Bdellovibrio bacteriovorus: one gene and its partner. The protein of the gene in region 1 binds, or shares a complex with, the protein of each later gene. Links are inferred from orthologs where the notes say so. Each region holds a gene or a part of one and is shown on either strand. Other genes may lie near its edges. The genes, in order: tig and rpsG.

The links.
Region 2: the proteins of tig (region 1) and rpsG are in contact, whole or in part, in a crystal structure (PDB 3GTY), measured with the Thermotoga maritima proteins. The link is inferred for Bdellovibrio bacteriovorus from one-to-one orthologs. Residues at the interface, in WP_004081061.1 of Thermotoga maritima: Glu122, Val124, Val129, Leu130, Tyr133, Glu188, Gly259, Ile262, Tyr263, Glu266, Ser270, Glu273, Gln274, Glu277, Arg308, Gln311, Ile312, Ser315, Tyr316, Glu325, Arg329, Arg336, Leu363, Phe366, Trp367, Arg373, Leu377, Arg381, Leu384, Glu387; in WP_004081843.1 of Thermotoga maritima: Lys34, Lys52, Lys55, Glu59, Arg62, Gln63, Glu66, Asn67, Lys69, Val71, Arg95, Ala109, Lys110, Lys111, Gly112, Arg113, Pro114, Glu117, Glu121, Ile124, Ala125, Tyr127, Asn128, Asn129, Thr130, Gly131, Lys135, Asp139, Arg142, Met143.

Annotation. Positions count from the first base shown.
Region 1 is NZ_LUKE01000001.1:1,176,791-1,189,806, reverse strand. Bases 5,371-8,297 are described here. They hold tig (trigger factor), read right to left. Parts: upstream 7,528-8,297; coding sequence 6,214-7,527; downstream 5,371-6,213. Other genes in these bases: AZI86_RS05775 (ArsA family ATPase), read left to right, coding at 7,641-8,297; AZI86_RS19180 (hypothetical protein), read left to right, coding at 5,930-6,106; AZI86_RS05785 (hypothetical protein), read left to right, coding at 5,371-5,915. In the rest of the region: AZI86_RS05810 (S41 family peptidase), read left to right, coding at 1-559; AZI86_RS05805 (hypothetical protein), read left to right, coding at 626-1,195; AZI86_RS05800 (hypothetical protein), read left to right, coding at 1,338-2,069; AZI86_RS05795 (hypothetical protein), read left to right, coding at 2,079-3,257; AZI86_RS05790 (hypothetical protein), read left to right, coding at 3,254-4,648; more of AZI86_RS05785, read left to right, coding at 4,635-5,370; more of AZI86_RS05775, read left to right, coding at 8,298-8,510; AZI86_RS05770 (ArsA family ATPase), read left to right, coding at 8,507-9,568; AZI86_RS05765 (tetratricopeptide repeat protein), read left to right, coding at 9,568-10,680; gshA (glutamate--cysteine ligase), read left to right, coding at 10,705-11,964; AZI86_RS05755 (hypothetical protein), read left to right, coding at 12,058-12,693; AZI86_RS05750 (leucyl aminopeptidase), read right to left, coding at 12,741-13,016. UniProt on the Bacillus subtilis protein: Involved in protein export. Acts as a chaperone by maintaining the newly synthesized protein in an open conformation. Functions as a peptidyl-prolyl cis-trans isomerase.
Region 2 is NZ_LUKE01000001.1:424,181-432,739, reverse strand. What follows is about bases 1-2,714. They hold rpsG (30S ribosomal protein S7), read left to right. Parts: upstream 1-977; coding sequence 978-1,451; downstream 1,452-2,714. Other genes in these bases: fusA (elongation factor G), read left to right, coding at 1,461-2,714; rpsL (30S ribosomal protein S12), read left to right, coding at 593-967; rpoC (DNA-directed RNA polymerase subunit beta'), read left to right, coding at 1-411. In the rest of the region: more of fusA, read left to right, coding at 2,715-3,566; AZI86_RS02090 (glycosyl hydrolase family 28-related protein), read left to right, coding at 3,673-6,117; AZI86_RS02085 (hypothetical protein), read right to left, coding at 6,121-6,771; AZI86_RS02080 (caspase family protein), read right to left, coding at 6,768-7,718; AZI86_RS02075 (hypothetical protein), read right to left, coding at 7,833-8,559.

The DNA of each region.
Region 1 (13,016 bases):
AGTGGCCGTAGCGACAAAAAAAGGTCAATACACAAACTTCCCTCTTGTGGTGTTAGTAAATGAATACAGTGCAAGTGCCAGCGAAATCGTTTCGGGCGCTTTGCAGGATAACAAACGCGCTTTGATCGTAGGACAAAGAACATTTGGTAAAGGCTCTGTTCAGTCCGTTATTAAACTGGGTGATGGCAGTGGTTTGAAGCTGACGGTTGCGCGTTATTATACTCCAAGTGGTGTATCGATCCAGGCCGAAGGTATTCATCCAGACGTTGAAATCGAAGAAGTAGACCCAGAAGCATTTGCCAAGGCGGTCGTAAAATCGACAACGACTCGCGAAGGTGACATTGCGGGTCATCTTAAGGGAGACCGTGAAAAAGCATTAGAGAAGCTTGATACCAAACAGGGCACAGAAGAAGGTGCTTTGGCATGGTGGAAGGACGTCGGATCTAAAAAAGAGGCGAATCTGACGCCACAGGAAAAACTGTTTAAATCAGATTATCAGGCCTACCAAGCATTCAGTTATTTAAAGGCCTGGAATACCCTGAAAGCTTTGACGCGCTAGTTATTGATATTGGATTTTAGAGGCCCTACTCTAGCCCCGTTTTGAGGCAAGAGGGGGCCTTTTTTCATGTTAAACCTGCTGTTTACATTCTTAGTATTACCGGTGTTTGCGCAATCAAACTCGGCCGGTTTTTCTCAAGGCAATGTGCTAACAGCATTCCCTATTCAAGGCCAAGTTCAGGTGACATGCAGCGGTTTTAATGGTGAAGCGAATGCCATATACAATTGCCGTGATGTGGTTTTAGAACCGCAAGCATATGATTACTTTGTGGGTCCTCGTGATGAAAAGTTAAGATGGGTCGACATCATCGCAGTTCGCCAGGACGGAACCACGCGAGTAAAGACCTCTGCTTATGACGGAGCTAGCGGTCGCACCACTGAAGCTTTGAATCTTTGGATTTCCACGATCTTCCAAAAAGGTTTACTTGCTTTAGGAACTAACGAAATCAAATACAAACTTTATACGGCTGACAACACCCGCGATTCGCTTATCAGCGGATCTTTCAAAGCGGTCGTCAACCGCGCACCCACTCGTCAATGCCAAGCCGGCAGTTATGAGTCCACCGACATCAACGATTGCAGCTCGCAATATTCGATCTGCCAACGCTTTTTTGCTGAACGCCAGTTCTGTAGGTAAGCCTCTACTATGTCTTAGACCGAAATCTTAAAACCTGGAATTTCCGCTTCCATATTGAATTAAACGTGTTCCGGCGTGTCCTAAGGCCGGACCCTGTTTTGCTCTATTGCCTGCGCAGCAATAACTAAAACAGGAGAAATCCATGAAAAAATTTTCCGTCCTATTAAGCATTTTAATCGCTACAGGCCAAGCCGCCTCAGCAGAAGCTCCGATTCGTACCCAAGCCAAATCAGCGTTACGTATTCTAATTGACCGTCACAAAGACGCCGGAATGCGCATGCCTTTAGATATCGAAGGGGGGGCTGATATTTCTTTTATCTGTGCCGCTTCGCTTTTTATGCAATGGGGTGACAGAGTTTATCAAAGCATCGAAAACTCTCCAGACGCGCGTGAACCAGAATCAATGAAAGAGTTTGCCAACGTACGCGACAGCTTAAATCGCTCATTCCGCATTGTCATCGCGACTCGTAAGGATCTTCCCTCGGCGGTTGAAAGTGTGATTAAGGAATACCGTGAAGCTTCACAGATGGTGACTGTCCCGGGTGATCTTAACTTTGCGAGCTTTGCATCTAACGAATATCAATATTTTAACTCTTTAAATTCTTGTACCGAACCTCAATACATCGAAAAAGTAAGTTCACGTATTGCGCCTTTAGAAGACGACATCTCGGTGAACGGTGTAGAGGCCGGTGCGACTGAAGTGCCTTCAGTTCTTGTTAGAGCAGGTGGTGGTGGCGGTGGCGATGTTCCCAGTGTTCTTGTTGGAGCGGCCGCAGTTAGTGGCGGTAATCTCATTATCGTAGATAACTCTAATAAATTCCGTAAAACGAAAAAGTATTCTGACTGGATTCAAACTTTCGTTCTTGGACAATAAGGATTTTTTATGATGAACCTAGCCCCTTATTTATGTGCGATACTGTTGACAGCATGTACTCCAAACTCTGACGGCGTTTCAAATACCAAGGCCAAAGAGTCAAAAGCTATCACCACTGAAGAACTTAAAACCCTTCAAGTGAGCTATGAAAAAAACTTGATTAAGGCCACAGATAAAAGTGACCACGATCCAGTATGGACGGCGGAAGTTATTTTACCGCAAATTCATGGTTGGTTTACGCCAGGTAAAGGATTGAAGGCGGCTAGGTCGGTTTATGAGCAGTATGTGATTTATGAACTAAAGCCCATTCCGCCGAAAGTGCTTCAAGAGTTGGATCAAGTATTGATGCCGGGTCGCTATTCTATGGCGATCTTGACCAAAAAATTCTGGCAGGAAGTGGCAGCGGCCCAAAAAAGTGGATTACGTATCGGCTTCTTATCTTCAAGATCTGCAGCGAATGTATCGGGAGTTTACTTCAACTATTATCGCATGATCGGTTTAAGTGTTCTTTCTGAACCGGGAACCTTACCGCACGAGATCCGACACCACATGCAATACAAGAAAATCGATGTAAGTTATGAGCCTGAATTTATTTCTAAGTCGTGCATGGCTGATATGAGCCGAGCGATGGGCGAAATTGATGCGACGACATTTGAGTTACCACTGTATCGCGGAATCGAAGAGGAATTCAGCACACTTACTGAAAGGCATCAAGGTTTCGCTGAGTTGCGCACCCCTCAGCTGACACTTTTAACCATTAATTTGAATTACCCTACAAGTGTGAGCTTTCAGGTAAGCCAAAATAAGGAGTGCCCCTCTGACATAAATCAGGCCATGACAGAAATGTATGAAAGATTCAGTAAAAAAGAATCCGAGGTTACCAGTCAGTTAAGGGCCGTTAGTTCCGATGTATTCCGTCTTTTTCGTTTAAATAATGCTGTGGCGACGGAAGGCTGTACGAAGGTTTCAAATGATCGGTGTCAACGCTATATTCAGCAAATTTCTGAATTCCAACAGAAACATGCCGATCAAAAAGAGCAGTTCCTAACGTTGCTAGAAGCAGAAATCACAGAGCGCAGGGCCTATGTGTCTTCGGTCTTGGAAAAGTTAGATGATGAATCAAAAAAAGATCTATGTGGCAGAGCCATCGGCTTTGCGAATTTTGTAAAATGTGAGGATCAAAAATGAAAAAGATAATTATGTCGTTGTTGGTTTTAGGAGCCATGCAACCTGCTTTCGCGGATTCCCGTTATCCTAAAAATATCCCGGCCCGCACGTTTGGTTCAAATCAAGATGTTGGATCTTGTCAGGCAGAATCCTTTGTTACAGCCATTGAACATCAGCTGGCGAACCATGGACTTTTTTTCCGTGCATCTTTACAGCATTTGCATGCCTTTATTTGGAAAGATCGTGAGGACGCAAAAAAAGTCGATGCGGGCCTTGATATGACGGCGACCTCGATGGCTTTAGTGAATAGATATAGCGGCGTTATCCCAGAATACCTCTTACCTGAGGATCTCGAGGGAGTCGTTGAATCCTCTTTATCTACTCAAGGAGGGAGCGGTAAGGGGTTGCGACCTAAAATTGAGGATATGGGTATTTATGACGACCGGGTCCCAGTTCAAAACTTTCGCTATTCAAGTTCATTTTGGTCTTTCAAACCAGGTCATTCAAACACCCGTTCAGTGAATGATTTTTTTAATGTCGTAAGATCTGGAAGAATGGTGACCCTGTCGTTTGACTCGGCATTCATGTATAAATTTAGCCCAGTTACAGGGTTGCTAGCAGCTCCTTACCAAACAGACGAATCATTATTAAAAACTTCGAATCATTCCATTGCTGTGGTGGGATTTGATGACGACCTGGGTGGAGTAATTGTTCGTAATACGTGGAATGGTGCTCATGCACTAAGAGCGGTGGTGGTTGATGAAGGCAATCTTAGCGATGCCGAGAGGGGCGATTTAGCAAAGTTTCGCAGAAAGATTAGCAAAAAAATACTTCCGGGATACTACCTCTTTCCATACAAATTTATCCAGGACATGGCGGCGCGAGGAGTAGGCGGGTACTACGAAATTAATCTGGACCTCGGGGCTTTCGCAAATGTCTCTTCGGATTACTCAAAAGACTATGAAGTTTTAAAAACTTTCTTTTCGTGCGATCGCACGGAGCTGAAAAGATCACTTGAATCGGTGGGGCGTTCGATTGATTTTTTTGAAAATCCCAATATCAGCGAAGATAAAAAGGACGGGTATTTGAAAAGAATTAAGATGGTAATCTATTCTCAAATGTCACAATCCCGTCGGACATTAAGCTTTGCCAAGCAAAGTCGTCGTGTGGATGGAACTATTGATCGTGTGAAGGATTTTTACGACGGCAAATTCAAAAATTATTATTGCGGCGGTCACTACAAGGATCCAGAAACGAACTTTTGGCCGTTGCGTGGGAAAGACCGCGTATTAGAAAATCCAGAATTTTTAAAACTAGTTCGTCAGCTATCAATTAGCCCGAATGATTTTTCTGCCTGGTATGAGCTATTTAAGCTTTTATCAAAAAAGGAGTATTTAAATGATATCAATTAATAAAACAGTCGTAGGCGCCTTGGTCTTTGTTTCCCAGGTTGGCAATGCCGCGATTTTGCAAAATACCGAAAAAAACGAAGCTCAACTGGGATCCGGAATTCGCGTGGAAACAGAACAGTTGTTTCCCACTTGCCTGCAAAGTTTTGATCGGAAAGAAATGATTTCTGAAGACACGCTGGCCTCAACGCCAGTTCCGGAAAGTGCAAAAAGTGTAGAAGTAAAATCTGAAGTGATCCGTAGCTATGAAACTTTAGATGAATATACGAACACCAGCTTTTCCGCGAGTGTTCAGTATATGGCGTATTCTGGCTCAGCTTACTACAATCGGGAAGCACAGACCAAGATCAGCAGCGATACAATCACGGTTGGTATTAAGGCGATCGCTAACTATGGTCGCTGGTATATTAAGAATCCTGTTTTGAAACCTGAATTTGCTCGCTTAGCCCAAACCAATATCAAAGAATTTTATAAGCGCTGCGGGAAAGAGTTTGTATCAGGTTATAAACTTGGACAGGGCATTAATATTGTCTTACGCACTTTGGATTACAGCAGTTACAGCTATGAAAAAGTGGACATGGGTATGAGTGCTTCCGGTGGGTCGGGTGGTTTTTCAGCTTCGGTCCAGGCGGCATTCATGAGTGTCGCTAGTAAGTTGCTTAATTATAGCTCATTAGAGGTTCAAATTAACGCTTATGGTTTAGAAGGATTGCAAACCACTTCGCGTATTATTAAGACCGAAAAAGATGTAGAAAAAATTCTTGAAACCATCTCGGCCATGATCGAAGAGGTTGAAAAAAAGAACGCGGTCGTGACGGATTATCTTACGGCTGCATATCCGATCAAGGATCAGCCTTATACGGGGGCGCTGGGCGAGGCCCGACGCCAAAGTCTGAAAGATCTATTCGCCGCTTTCCGCCAAATTGATTTCGATCTTAGCCGTATGAGAAGTTATGTCACTCATGATTACGTGGCGGAGTTTCAAAAACTTTGTGATCTTAACGAAGAGGACAAAAGAACACTTATGACCTGTGAACGCTATCAGGAATACGTGAAACGCCAAACCACGGCGCTGAATTCCGCTCGCGAGCTGGTGGTTAAGGCGATTCAAGATTGTGCGAATGCGGAAGATATAAAAAATTGCCGTTTGGCGGATCTGGATGCTCAAATGATGTTGGCGAAAGAAACACGTTTATGGCCAAAGCAATATCGTCGTAAACTTGAAATCGCAAAATACAAAAGAGAATTCTTAGATTCTTTGATGAAGTAGACGAAGGAGACTTTATGAAAAAAATATTCCTTGCGGCAGTTCTAATGATGTTAAGCATTTCAGTGCAAGCTGCAAATAAGCCCACCAAGAAAGAGGCGGCAGAATATTGCAAAGTGAAGGCGAATCGTTTGTTGATCGACGGAAAAAGAGAGACAAAGAAAGCCTGTATAGAGCGTCTTCTTTCACTTTAAATTAAAGCTAGCTTCTCAAAATGCAAAAGACCCACTGGAGATTAAATTCCAGTGGGTCTTCGGTGGACTTCTTAAAAAGCCCTTTTAGTTTCAATTAAAAAGGCGAACTAGTTTTGTTCGTCTTTGAAAGTTCCTGCTGGAACTTCTTTAACTTTCACTGATTGGTTCAGGAAGTTGATCACTTTCTCTTCAGTGATTTGGTAAGTTAAACGGCTTGCTTGTTCAGATTTGCCATAGAACTCACGGATGCGCGCTTCATCGATACCTGTTTGTGCAGAGTATTCTTTGAATTTCGCATCAAGATCTTCTTTTTTCGCAAATAGATCGTGTTTTTTAGCAATCGCATCCACAAGGAATGAAGATTGGATCATTTCGGTTGCTGATTTAGTGAAGTCTGCATCCCATTTTTCCACGTAAGAAGCGAAATCGTTTTCAGTCATGCCTTGATCAGACATACGTTTTTTGAAGTCTTCGATCAAAGATGCTTTTTGTTCTTTCAATAATGAAGGCGGCACTTCCACGGGGTTTTCAGAAACTAGTTTTTTAAGAAGACGGTTTTTAAAGCCATCTTCCACACGTTTCTTTTCAGTTTGCTCTAGATCTTCCGTGATTGTTTTTTTCAAAGCTTCAAGATCTGCCGGGCCACCCAAAGATTTAATGAATTCTTCGTTTAGTTCTGGCAATACTTTTGCTTTGATTTCTTTCAAGGTAACTTTGAATTCAACTGGTTTACCAGCCAACTCTGCAGAGTGGTATGGATCTGGGAATTTCAAAGAGATTGTTTTTGATTCGCCCACTTTCATTCCCACAACGCCTTCTTCGAAACCGTCGATGAATTGTTTAGCGCCAAGTTCAAGGTGGTGGTCTTTCCCTGAACCGTTTTCAAGAGGAGCTCCGCCCATGAAGCCTTCAAAGTCGATGACTGCCGTGTCGCCATTTTTAGCTGCGCGGGCTTCGGTAACAGTTTCAAAAGTAGCGCGAGAAGCGCGGATGTTTTCAAGAACTTGATCTACTTTTTTAGCGTCAACTTCGTATTTTTCTTTTTCTACTTCCATGCCTTCATACTTTTTCAAGTTGATTTCAGGGCGGATGTCAAAATTTGCAGAGAAAGAAAAGTCTTTGCCTTCAACAGCATCAGCGAATTCAAACTCTGGATAACTGATGGGTTCAAGTTTGTGTTCAGACAAAGCTTCAACATAGTGTTTTTGGATAAGATCTTGGACAACGTCTTGTTTTACGCGATCGCCGTACATGCTTTTGATGGTTGCAATAGGCGCTTTTCCTTTGCGGAAACCTTTAATAGTTACATCACGTTGGATACCGCTGAAGATTTTTTGGAAAGCTGATTGAACAGAGGCTGCAGGAACTTCAACGTTCAATTTACGGGAAAGGTTTGAGACCTTCTCAACATTTGATTTCATTCTTTTTTCTCCTGATTAAAGCCCGTGGATACTAGATGAGGAGCTGACTTTACGCAATCTCATCGCAGCGCGTAATGCCTATATTTCCGCTCTCAGCGACACTCTAAACACCTATGAAGCAAGAGATTCACTTTGTGACTGGAAAAGGAGGCGTTGGGAAGTCGGTGGTAGCCGCGGCCCTCGCCCTAAAAAAAAGCCAAGAGGGCAAAAAAGTCCTTTTGGTCGAACTTGGAGATCAAAGTTTCTATAAGGATTTCTTTGGTTTAGCTCAAGTTGGATATCAACCAGTACAGTTGCGCCCCCAGCTTTCAATCGCTTTGTGGACCGGGGAGCAGTGTCTGCAAGAATATGCGCGGCATCTTATCAAGGTGGAAACTTTGGCTAAGTTGTTTTTTGAAAACGCCATTATGCGAGCCTTTATCAATGTTGCTCCCGGGCTTCCGGAACTTGCGATCTTAGGTAAAGTTACTAGTGGCCCTCGGAAACATGGACCGCCTTTGCCTTTTGATTGCCTGGTGGTGGATGCTTTTGCGACCGGGCACTTCATTGCTTTGATGGAAGCACCCAAAGGGATGGCGCAGGCCGTGCAGTTTGGCCCGATGGGGGAACAAAGCCGCAGCATCGATGCGTGTTTGCGAAATGAAGAGTTAAGTCGTTATCACATCGTCAGTCTTGCAGAAGAACTGCCACTAAAAGAATCTTTAGAGTTAAGTGAAAGATTAAACCAAGAATTCGGTGTTCACCCGGAACTTATCATGAACAAGATCATCCAAGTTCCTGTGGCTGCGGCAGAGCTGAACGAAGCGGCAAAAGAAAATTCGGACGTGGGGCGCTTTGCGAGCTATCTGTATACGCAGAAAACTCATCAGGAAGAGATTCTTAACAAAATTCCGCCACGTATGGGAAAAGTTCAAAAACTTCCACTGATTTTAGAAGATCAACCTTGGGCCTTAGTGGAAAAACTAGCGGGGATGTTGTCATGATTGAAAAGACAGAAATCCTTGTCTGTGTGGGCAGCGGGGGAGTGGGTAAAACCACGGTGGCGGCCTCTTTAGGGGTGCTTGCCGCTCAAGATGGTAAACGTGTTCTGGTGCTGACCATTGATCCCGCAAAACGCTTAGCCCAAACCCTGGGGATTGAAGGTACCAAAGATATCACCAAAGTTCCCAATCAAAACTTTAAGGGCGAGCTGTATGCTTCGGTGATTGATCATAAAAAAGTATTTGATGATTTTGTCGCCCGTGCCGCTAAAAAAAGTGAAGCCGTTAAAAAGATTTACAACAATAAATTGTATCAACAGCTTTCAACGAATTTAAGTGGTTCACAAGAATTCACGGCGCTAGAAAAGCTTTATTCCGTTTATGAATCTAAGCAATTTGATTTGATTATTTTAGACACTCCGCCGACAAAGCACGCTCTGGATTTCTTGCAAGCGCCGCAAAGACTGTCAGCCCTTTTTACCGAAGGGGTGGCGAAGTGGTTCCGGGATCCTGCCAGCAAAAAAAGTGGCTTTTTAGGTAAAGTGTTACAGACGGGCACAAGGCAAGTTCTAAAAGTTTTAGAGACTCTGACCGGCTCAAACTTCATTCATGAATTGGGTGATTTTTTTATCAACATTGAACAATGGCAAGAACAGCTTTTAAAGCGCACCGTCGATGTCCATCGCATGATGACCTCGCCGCTCACGCAATTTACACTGGTGACCTCTTTTGATCAGGCCAAATTAAAAGAGGCCGAGTTCTTCTCAAAAGAGATTCGTAAAGGCGGCTATCATTTAAGCGCGGTGGTTCTGAATCGGGTGTTTCCTTATTGGTTAAATGTGGATTCGTCTGAATCGCAGTCGTCTTTTCAGGGGATCAAAAAGATCTATGAAGAGATGAGGTCCTATTATTTAAAAAAAGATCGTCTGTATAAATCCTTTGAGTCTACAATAGGCAAAGACGTTCGCGTGTTCCGTATTCCTGATTTGCCTCACGATATTTCCGATATCGAGGGTCTAAAAGAAATAGGAAAACTTTTGGTTGAGGGAGAAAAGAAATAATGAAGTGGCTTTGGTCTTCTATTTTGGTGTTGTCGGTAGGTTGTGCTCACTTCGCAGAGCGAGCCAAGGAAGCCAATATTGAAGAAGTCCAAAGAAATGCTCAGGCTCAAGATCTTCACGAAGCAGAAGACCTTTTAAATAAAGGCCGTTTTGAGGAGAGTGAAAAAGCCTACGTCACTTTTCAAACTAAATATCCTCAGTCGACATTTTACCAAGCATCACGGTTAGGATTGGCTCAATCGTTCGAAGGACAGGGCCGATTTAATGAAGCGGTGGAGTTAAACCGCGAAATTTATCTGAATACTCTTCGCTTACAGCCAGAAATTGCAGCAAAGGCTTTGTACCGTTCGGCGTTTTGTTATGAGGCTATGGGTGATGACCAAAAGGCCCTGGCCGCGTTATTAGACGCGAAAAATCTGGGACAACACCTCCCACCCGAGATTGCTTTAGCCGAAATCCCGGCAAAACTCTCTGCAATCTATGCGCGTCAAGATCGTGAAAAGGAAGCCTTAGCCTATTTGAATGAAGCGGAAAAAGGTTTAGCTAAAGTAATGCAGGAACGAGGCTCTACGTTAGAAAGATCATGGCTTGCCCAAACTTATTTTCAGATGGGAAGTATTTCTACGAATCAGCTCAGTCGCGAGAATTTCGGCTCTTTTGCTCAAGGGCAGATGTGGGTGCAAAGTTATTTAATCAAGGCCATGAAGTTAGATGATCTGACGTGGTCACCGCGGGCGCAAAAAAAACTTATCGAAACTTACCGCAGTCTATTTTCTCTTTTTGAGTCCGAAGCAGAATTGGCGCAGCAAGTTCAAATGGGCGGAGATCTTTACGACTTGATGGATCAAGCGGAACTTTTTAAGCCTATAACGGGTGAAAAAATTGAGGGTTATGAAAAAGATTTTTTTGCGACGCTGACGGATATTCGCTCCCAATCCGATAAAATTCTATATACGGCCAAAGAAACTACGGGATTGACGGTGGAGTCACAAAAGCTTAATGGTTTACGCCGCGCTGGACGCGTAAAGGCCGATAAGCTTTTACCCGGGGAAAAGGCGAAACCAATACCTCTTCCTCCTAAAATAGTTCCCTCGCAGGATCCAAACCTGTAATATAGTTCGTTCTAAGGAGATGCCATGGCTAAATTAACTCTGCATCAACAAACCTTGGCAAATATGAAAGATATTTGCGCCTGGTTTTCGCAGAAAACTTCGACTTTATCCTATCCGATATATTCAAGTTACGACATCCGTGATTCTGGTTACAAAATCACGAACGTAGACGCGAATATCTTTCCGGCAGGATTTAATAACATTTGCCCCACTGACAAAGAGTCAGCCGTTGCCTTAATGAACAGATATCTTTCTGGTCATTACGAGAACGTGAAAAACATTTTGCTAGTGACGGAAGAGCACACTAACAACGCGTTTTATTGGGAAAACGTCCACACCATCAGAAACTTAATTGAAGCCACCGGAAGAACGGTTAAGGTGGCAATTCCTCGTGAATTGCCAGAGCCTTTGACGATGACAAGTTCCGCTGGGAACCAAGTGATTGTTCACTCAGCACTCAGAAACGGGTCGTTGCTTTCAACATTCACGCCGGATCTTATCGTCAGCAACAATGACTTTTCAGAAGCCTATGAAGAGTGGGCTCAATCTGTGATGGATTTGCCAATGAATCCGGCCCACGAATTGGGATGGTTTCAACGTAAAAAAAGCACGTACTTTAAATACTACAATGAACTGGCCGACGAATTTGCAGCCATTACTAAAATTGACCCGTTTCTTTTGCGTGTGGAAACTGAGTTGTTTGAGCATTTTGATATCGGTGACGAAAAAAGCCGGGAGGCCTTGGCCGCTCGGGTGGATGCGATGTTAAATAAACTTCGCGAAGAATATAAAAAACGCGGTATTGAACAAGAGCCTTTTGTATTTGTAAAAAACAATGCAGGAACTTACGGCTTAGCCGTGATTCGTGTGGGCTCGGGTGCGGAAGTTAAAGAGTGGTCTTATAAGTCGCGCAAAAAAATGAAAGCGGCTAAAGGTGGTCGAGACGTCGAGGAAGTGATTATCCAAGAAGGTATTCCTTCGATCGTTCAAGCCGATGGTGCCAGTGCAGAGCCGGTGATTTATATGATTGGCTGTGAACTGGCGGGTGGTTTTTTAAGAACTCACGCCGAAAAAAGCTCGACGGAAAGTTTAAATAGCCCCGGTGCGGTTTACAAACGTCTTTGCGTATCGGATCTCGCTATCGACACCCCCGGATGCCCGCAAGAAAATGTGTATGGTTGGACAGCGAAAATCGGGATGCTTGCCATCGCGAAAGAGGCCGAAGAACTGCACGCCCAGTTCCGCGGATATAAACCTCAAAGTGCTTGCCAGGCTCATTCCTAAAGTCTCGATGAAGGTCCAGGTTTCGCCTTGGGCCTTCAGGGAAAAAAAGCACAAATCCCAGACCTCATGTATTCTTAAGAAACAAGAGGGACTATGAAAAAATACTTTAGCGTGTTTGCTTTCTTCACATTGTGTTTTGTGATGGGCTTTTCTGTTTTGCGCGCCAATACCGATGAATATTTTATTGATCGTGATCCAGCCGCGGTGAAAAACGTTTTCGATTTTTCGCATCTTAAAGGCGAACGCCTGCAAGAAGCCGTGAGACAAAGAATGATGACCGGTCTGGTAGTTAAAAAAGATGCAGACGGGGCTAGATTCAGTTTCGGACACTTTGTATTTGTCGATGAAACGGGTCAAAAAAAGCCAGCCTGCCAGGCTTTCGGAAAAGTCTCGATCACCTTTGAAGCTGAAGGCGTGTCGGTCGGCGGAGATAAACCCCAAATGGAAGTTGAGGGACGTTGCGAACATTCCAGCGACCTAGCTTCGATCAATCCTCTTTTTGTTCCAGTGGCAAAAATTTTGGGGGAGCGTCCGGGGGACGGAGAGTTTCAATTCAATCAAGGTTCAGGCGTGACAATTCGTTTTGCGAATTTGCCAGAAGCGTGGCCTCGTCTTTGGCTTTTAAAATCAGTGAAATTAGTGAACGAACAAAGCTCTGAAGCTTTAGTCATTGAAAGCGATGAAGTCGCAAAATACCTAGGTCATCCGGTCGTTCTTAGCTGGAAATAAAAAAGGGGCACATGATGCCCCTTTTTATTTCGAAATGTTGAAAACTTTTAAGCATGAAGCTTAGCAATTTCCACAAATGTTCTGATCATCACGCCTGAAGCCCCTTTTTTAGGGCAGTATGGCAAGCGATTTCCGACCGCCCAACCAGTTCCTGCGATATCAAAGTGCGCCCAAGGAATACCTTCGCCCACAAATTGTTCTAGGAACGCCGCTGCCGTGGCAGCGCCCGCCCCCTTGCTTGAAGACATATTTGAAAGATCTGCATAAGTGCCTTTCATGTCTTTGACGTGGAAGTCAGTTAAAGGCATGTTCCATACCCATTC
Region 2 (8,559 bases), 750 kb from region 1 along the record:
ATGCTACGTAAAGTAGAAATCAGAGACGCTGGTGACAGCCGTTTCTTGGCGGGTGAGCAAGCAGAACGTTACGCGTTCCTTGAAGAAAACGAACGTATTAACCGCGAAGGTGGACAGCCAGCAACGGCGACTCCGCTTCTTCTAGGTATTACCAAGGTTTCTTTAAGCACAGACAGCTGGATTTCAGCAGCCTCTTTCCAAGAGACTACAAAAGTCTTGACGGAAGCGGCGATCAACTCTCGTACGGATCATTTGCGTGGTCTGAAAGAGAACATCATCATGGGTCGTTTGATCCCTGCTGGTACCGGTCTGACTTCTTACAAACGTTGGAAGGTGTCTGTGGCTGAAGATGACGATACTTCATTCGTGGCGTTGCCAGGAATGGGTGCATCGGCACAGCCTCAAGGGTAGTTTTCATGAAAAGCCCTGGAATTTCCAGGGCTTAGATAAAACGGCCGGAAACCTCATCTCACAGCGGTTTTCAGGCCATTAAAAATTAATAACTAAGTCTTGACCCGGGCGCTTTGTGAATGTAATTTCCAGCGTCCTAAGAAAAGACGGATTTGTATAAATTGTTTAAGGGGTTTTAAACGTGCCTACAATTAACCAGCTCATCAAAAGTGAGCGTAAAGTTCAAAAGAACCAAACAAAGTCTCCAGCATTGGTGGCTTGCCCTCAGCGCCGTGGTGTTTGCACTCGTGTTTACACGACAACACCAAAGAAACCGAACTCAGCTCTTCGTAAAGTAGCAAAAGTCCGTCTTTCTAACGGTTTTGAAGTGATCTCTTACATCCCAGGTATCGGTCATAACTTGCAAGAGCATAGCGTGGTCTTGATCCGCGGTGGTCGTGTTAAGGACTTGCCGGGTGTTCGTTACCATATCGTTCGCGGTGTGTTGGATCTTCAAGGTGTGAACGGACGTCTTCGTTCTCGTTCAAAATACGGTACTAAGAGACCTAAGAAATAAGGATTGAGAAATGTCACGTCGTAAAAAGACCTTTAAAAGAGAAATCATTCCAGATCCAGTTTTCAAGGATCTAGTAGTAGCTAAGTTCGTCAATAAAATGATGTACGATGGCGCAAAAGCAACTTCTCAAAAGTTGTTCTACGGAGCTTTGAAAGAGCTTGAAGGAAAAATTCAAGGTGAAGAGCCAATGAATGTTTTCAAAAAAGCTTTGGAAAATGTGAAGCCTTCTATCGAAGTTCGTTCTCGCCGCGTAGGTGGAGCAACTTACCAAGTTCCAGTAGATGTTCGTCCATCTCGCCGTCTTGCTTTGGCAATGCGTTGGTTGGTTGAATACTCTCGCGAGCGTGGTGAAAAAGACATGGCTAAGCGTTTGGCTGGCGAATTCGTTGATGCTTACAACAATCGTGGTAACGCGATTAAGAAGAAAGACGACGTTCACCGTATGGCTGAATCGAACAAGGCTTTCTCTCACTACAACTGGTAATCTAGTTTAATGTCAGCTAAAGATCCAAAAACAGTAGCTGATCTCAAGTTCACTCGTAATATCGGCATCATGGCTCACATCGATGCCGGTAAAACGACCACCACCGAGCGCATTCTTTACTACACAGGTAAAAGTCATAAAATCGGAGAAGTTCATGATGGCGATGCCACCATGGACTGGATGGTTCAAGAGCAAGAACGTGGTATTACTATCACTTCGGCCGCGACCATGGCGTTCTGGAAAGATCACAGAATCAACATCATAGATACTCCCGGACACGTGGACTTCACCATCGAGGTGGAGCGTTCATTGCGTGTTCTTGACGGAGCTATTGCGGTTTTCGACGGCGTCAACGGCGTAGAACCTCAATCTGAAACTGTATGGAAACAAGCCGATAAATACAAAGTTCCGCGCATTTGTTTTGTGAACAAAATGGACCGTGTCGGAGCTGACTTTGTGATGTCTTTCGGGACGATCAAAGACAAATTAAACGCCAATCCAATTCCTGTACAAGTACCTATCGGTATGGAAGACACCTTCCGTGGCGTTGTAGATCTATTAGAAAATAAAGCTTACATGTGGGATCAATCCGGCATGGGAGATAACTTTGAAGTGCAAGACGTTCCTTCTGACATGAAAGAAGACGTCGCTCGTTTCCGCACTGAAGTTGTCGAGAAAATCGTTGAATTCGACGATGCACTTTTAGAAAAATATCTGAATGGCGAAGAAGTGTCGGTCGCTGAGCTTAAAGCCGCTCTTCGCAAAGGCACTTTAGAATTAAAAGCCTTCCCGGTATTCTGCGGAGCTGCTTTTAAAAATAAAGGTGTTCAGCCACTGCTAGATGGCGTGATCGATTATTTGCCATCACCTATTGAGGTGCCGGCGATCGTAGGTCATGATCCTGCGAAACCTGAAAAAGAAATTATCTGTAAAACAGAGTTTGACGCCAATGTGGCAGCGTTGGCATTTAAAATTGCCAATGACCCATTTGCGGGAACTTTGACTTACATCCGTGTTTACTCTGGCGAAGTGAAAGTGGGCGACCAACTTTTCAATCCTCGTACAGAGAAAAAAGAGCGCATCCAAAAACTAGTGAAAATGCACGCCAACTCTCGTGAAGAAATCCAAAGCCTTAAAGCGGGGGATATCGGAGCTGTGGTAGGTTTGAAGTTCACAGCAACGGGCGACACTTTGTGTGAAACTTCACACGCAGTGGTTCTTGAGTCGATCACTTTCCCTGAGCCTGTTATTTCTGTGGCGATTGAAGCGAAGTCTTCAGCGGACCAAGAAAAAATGCTTCAAGGTTTAGATAAGCTAGGTAAAGAAGATCCATCGTGCCGTTTGCGTAACGATCCTGAGACAGGGCAGATTCTGTTGTCTGGGATGGGTGAATTGCATTTAGAGATTTTGGTCGATCGTTTGTTGCGTGAACACAAAGTTCAAGCCAATGTCGGTAAGCCCCAAGTTTCTTACCGTGAATCGATTTCTGCTTCTGCCACTTCTGAATTCATTTACGAACGTGAAGTTGCGGGTGAAGCGCAGTTCGCTAAAGTTTCTTTGACGATTGATCCGATTTCTCAACATGACGGAATCCAATTTCAATCGAAAGTTTCTATTTCTAAAGAGTTCAACCAAGGTTTCTTAAAAGCGATCGAAAGTGGCTTTAAAGAAGCAGCGGAAGTGGGTCCTTTAGCAAGTTATTCGATGATTGGTATCCGCGGGACTTTGAATGCTGTTGAAGTTCGTCCGGAAGCCTCTAGCGAAATGGCCTTTAAAGCGGCGACCAGCCTAGCGTTCCGTGAGGCCGTGAAAAACGCCCAAGTGGAATTGTTAGAGCCTATCTTTAAGCTGGAAGTGACTTGCCCGGATGAATTCGTGGGTAACGTTGTTGGCGATTTAAATTCTCGTCGTGGAAAAATCCTGACGATGAATGCAAAAGTCGGTGGCGGTCAGGTGATTTCTGCCGAAGCTCCGTTATCTAACTTGTTTGGTTATGCGACGAACGTGCGTTCGTTAAGCCAAGGCCGTGCAAGTTTCAGTATGGAATTCTTGGAATATGCAGTCGTACCACCAAAAGTTAAAGCTGAGATCCTTCACAAAATGGGCCGTTTTTAGTCGGTAAAACCGAGCATTGTCGACATACAAGTGAGACGTCCTCATTTACTTTTAATTCACTAGCATCGAAAATAGAACCCAGAGATAAAATTCGGAGGGTTCTACGATGCAGAAAAGTGGACACGGGTATTGGCTGTTGCCGTTTTTACTCTTCCTCACCCTTTCCTGCACTCAGAATTCATTTTTTCCAATTCCGTGGACGACCACGCCGAACCCTAATTTAGGACCTTTAGCCGAGCCGGCGGATTTTGGTTTCCCGGTTCCCAACCCGGAGCCTACTCTTCCTTCGGGCGTCGACATCTATCAGCCTCCTTCACTTGAAACAAAAGATACCGGTCCACTTATAGCGGAGATGTTGCGTACTGCGGGCGCGGATGAAACTTTCACCCTGGCTGGTGAAAATTTTAGTTCGGGGATGAAGTTCGAAATTTTCTCTCAGACAATAAGTTCAGATCGCGCGACTCAATCCGTAGCGCCTCTTTATACAAATACCAGAACGGCTTCAACCACGGTCCCTGGCGGATTGCCATGGGCGATGTATCTGGTGTGGCCCCATGATGGTGACGTGCGCGGAAAGGCCTTCGCCCTCAATCGCACCGAAGGCTGGTGGGTCGGTCCCAAAAAGGCGATCGCAGGTCAGACTATTTCCATTTTTGGTCGTAATCTATCTTACGGCAACGGCACTTCAACTTCGTACGTTTATGTGAAGCCCGCGAATGCTGAGGGTTCTTGGGTGACGCCTACGACAGTGAACCCGTATAAAGTGGATTTTGTGGTGCCCAACCTTGCCGCGGGAACTTATGAGCTGTGGATTCACAACGGTCATGGCGGACGTTTTGGTTGGAGTGGGCCTTTGACTTTAAATGTTTTAGCGACGTCACCGTGGGCGGGAGTTGAATCCCAAACGTTCAATGTGAAGAACGCACCTTATAATGCTGTCGGTGATGGCGTGACGGATGACTCGGTCGCTATTCGCAACGCGATCATTGCCGCCGGCAACTCAGGGGCACCGGCGACGGTATATTTACCCGCCGGGACCTATGCGGTGAGTGAGAGTTTCTTTTTACCAGCGAAAACTCGTCTGTTAGGCGCGGGCCGAGACGTCACTAGTTTAAAAATGACGATCCCTTTACCCACTGAAAATGGATTTATAAAAAACATCGGCAGCGGCATCGTGATTGAGGGTATTGAAATTGATGCTGACGGCATGATTGCCGCGAATGGCGAAGCTTTGATTTACATGTCGGTAAATGATCTTAAGATCATCAACTCGCGCTTGAAATCTCGCGGTGGCAAAGTCTTCGAGGTTGGCAACGGATGTAATAACATCCTGCTGGATGGCGTGGACTTTGTGGGGGCGGGAAGTTTTTGGGCTTCGGCTTCGCAAGTGTTTATTAATAACACGACTTTTCGCCTGACGAATGACGCCGAAAGTGGGGTGTCGTTATGGGGCGGGAGAGAGATCGCCCTGACCAACAACGATTTCTCTAATTTCGATGAAACACAAGCGGATGGTCACGGGATCGGTCGCATGTTCGTCTCCCAAGGTCACTTCGGCAGTTTACGTAATGCCTACTTTTCAGGTAATGCTTCTCACAATTATGCACCTCGCGATTGTAATTTTGTAGATTGCAATATGGGCGAACAAATTCTTTTTGAATTTGGAGGTGGTGAATACAAAACGGCAGCTACCGCCGTGGGCGCAAGTTCAGTGACTTTTGCTTCCGTGACTTCAGATCCAACAACGACCGAAGGCGGCTTAGATATCACCATCACCAGCGGCAAAGGTTTAGGACAGCATCGACGAGTTGTTTCAGTTGCGGCCGGGGTGGTGACCGTCGATCGAGCATGGACGATTGCGCCGGATGCGAGCAGTAAATTTTTGATCAACGCAGTTTCGGAAAAAACGGTCGTATATAATAATACATTTCAAGGTCGCACGACTCACTCCACCCATGATTCAGCCTCAACGGCGGTGAATGTTTTTGGCAGCAGTGTTGATGCGATCGTTGATAAGAATACGATCTCTCGCATGCGCCACGGTTTGATGATTGTAACCCACGTCTCAAATATGGCCGGTAACGGAGCGCCACTTTATTTTTCTTTAACAGCTAACAACACGATCACGGATGGAAATAATGGAATCTACACCGGGATGGTTTACGGCTATGACTCTTCTCTTGATTGGGGAGCGATTGGAAACGTTTTTCGCGGTAACACGATTAACGGCATGACGAACATGGGAATCGCCTTTGATCAATGGGATTCCGCAGGTGGCAACATCGATTCTCATATTTTTGAAAAAAACGTTTTAACCAACGTCCACTATGGTTTGATCTCGGCATTAAAAGTCATTTGGGAGACGGGCACCTTTGATTCCGTTCCCATGAATGGTACAAAACTCACGGGAACTGTCCTGCGATCGAATTCGATTTCCAGAGGCTCAGCCGTTCAAGCGGGTTCTATTGGTTTTCGCACCGAAGCCGCCAGCACTTGGATTAATCGCGCCACGACATTTCAAGGATTCAATTCGGGAAACACCGGGCCTTAAAACTTATTCAGAGCTTCCTTTAGGAATCACAAAAAGGGTTCTCTTTTTGTTCCAAAGAATTTCCGGAGAAGTTTTGTAAATCTTTGCCGGCGGTACCTCGAGGGTCGAGGCTGTCAGCTGGTAAGCAATGAAATCATCAGGATTTAAACTCCTGGCGGGCTTCTGCGTCTCTTTGCCATTAATATTCATTTTTAGTATTTTGATTTCAGGGGCGGTCGCTAGCAGAGGAGCGATCTTATCATGTAAAAGAATTTCTGTAGTTCTTTTGCGATCTTTTTGTAAATCCAGGAGGCCTGATTCCTCTAATGACTCGAGGCGATCTATCTGCTCGGCATTGATATTTTGGGATTTTATTTTCTTAAGAATTTCTTTTAACACTGGTGCCAGGGTATTTAAGTGGGGTGGAGTCTGTTTTAAGTAAGCCGCCGCTTTTTCCGGTTTTTTATAAGAGGCGTAAATGGAATCTTGAAACATCAAAAGAGTCACTAGCTTTAAGGTCACCCAACCTTGTTCGTCTCGCAGCACAACATTAGAGCCATCGGCAAAGAACTCCAGTTCAATATTTTTTTTGGTGAGATCAACTCTTTCCAGTTTCAAAAAAGCCAAAGCGGGCAGACTTGTCAGCAGTATGAAAAGAAAAAGTACTTTTCTCACTGGACACCACCCTTGGAACTTTGATTTGCTTTCGAATTTGAATTTTTTCCGCAAGAAACATCGCTGGATACTTTGATCAATTGGACGGGGTGGGGGCCTTGTCCCTTAGACGTGAAATACGCTTTCTTATCCAGGTTTTCGCCCGGAGATTTCGAAATGTAAGACGTCATTTCGCTAACGGAAATCATCCCGTCTTTGTCGGTGTCTGCCAAACAAGCTTGGGAAGAGCTTGCGACCTCTTTAATCTTTAAATTCAGCCCTCCGCCTTCAGGGCTGTCCGCAGAAGTGCTGCCATCATTGGTCGAGGTTAAGGCATTATAAGTTCTTGGACCAAATTGTTTGGTTTCCTGACATCCACTGCCACAAGCGTCGATGATGGAAGAAACGTTCTTGCCCGCAAAAATGGCCTCGAGGTCGGTGTCGGTAATACTATTGATTTTTCGACAGGCAAGCCTGCAGTCAGCAAAGTTATGCTTGGGACACTTGGTGATGCATTGATCTGAATTGCCAAACTCCATACCGAACATTCTTCCTTCAACACCCGATTTTGAAACTGGTGTCAGCCCGCGAGTGCCGGGCTTGCGAAGGGCTTCTGCAGGCAAGGCCGCTTCGGTGCCTGCATAGCGGTCGTTGGAAAGGCAATGTCCGTGACCAGAATACATGAAGAGAACATCTGTATAGTTAGATCCCAACATGGCTTGCAGCTTTTTCAGCGCTTTTTCTTTGGGATGGTTGTCGATAAAGAATTTTTCATTGAGTTCGACCGGCTTACAATTGTTATTGGCGGCGATATCTCGATAATTTTTTAGGTCCGCATCGGTGCCCTGCAGGTCTTGTTTAAAGGTCATGATCAGGCAGATCTTGTCGGAATCACCCATCGCAAAAAAAGGAATGAACGCCGACAGGCAAACACACCCAATAAAAGTCCCGATGGATTTAAGTTTCATTGGGATATTATCGGATTTTTGCGTGGCCCTCTGAAGCAAAACAGCGTCTCGGTTTGAGACGCTGTTTAATTTTTGTTCCGAAATATCCTATGGGACAACCATGTCGATTACAAGTCAAGTATGCAGAAGGCTTTGGATAACTGCTTGAATAGATGGATCGAAAAGCTTCAGAGCCTCTGCGCAAGATTCCTCTGCTAGGGACTTTAGATCTATTTGGTATTCTTCAATGGCAAAGCTCAGTAATTCAGCTGATGGAGCGCTATTCTCTATTAAGATTTTCAAAGATAAAATCTTTTTTGTGTTTGAAAGTAACAATCTTTCACAAGTCAGGTGGCGATATTTTTTCTTTACCTCATCGCGAACAAAAAGGGCCGAGGCTGTTGTGAGGTAGAGGACGGTTTCTTGAATTGACAACTCAATCTTCGTCACATGATCAGTGGCTGCTTTTAAGGTTGCGTTGATTTTGGCTATCTCAGTCTGATTTAATCCAGCAATAACATTAATAAATCTTCCGTTAAATCCGGCGATTCTAGCCATTGTACTAATATATAGTCTTAGTAGAGATCTCTGTAAAAGTGCACTCTGAAAACAGGAGTTGATTTCAGCCACTAAGGATTGCTCTACGGAGCACCGTCGCTCGATGATCTTTGAATTTTCCTCAACCAAAATTTTAATTGCCTCTGATCTCGCAAGGAGAACTGCAAAGCGATTTTTTTCCGACTCCGCCTGTTTAATTAGTAATTCGGAAGACTTTCTTTCGAGATCGCTAATTTCGTTTACCAACTTCGCTATTTTAAGTGAGTAGGTTTTAGATACGAGGGCACCCATCATCCCCTGTGCC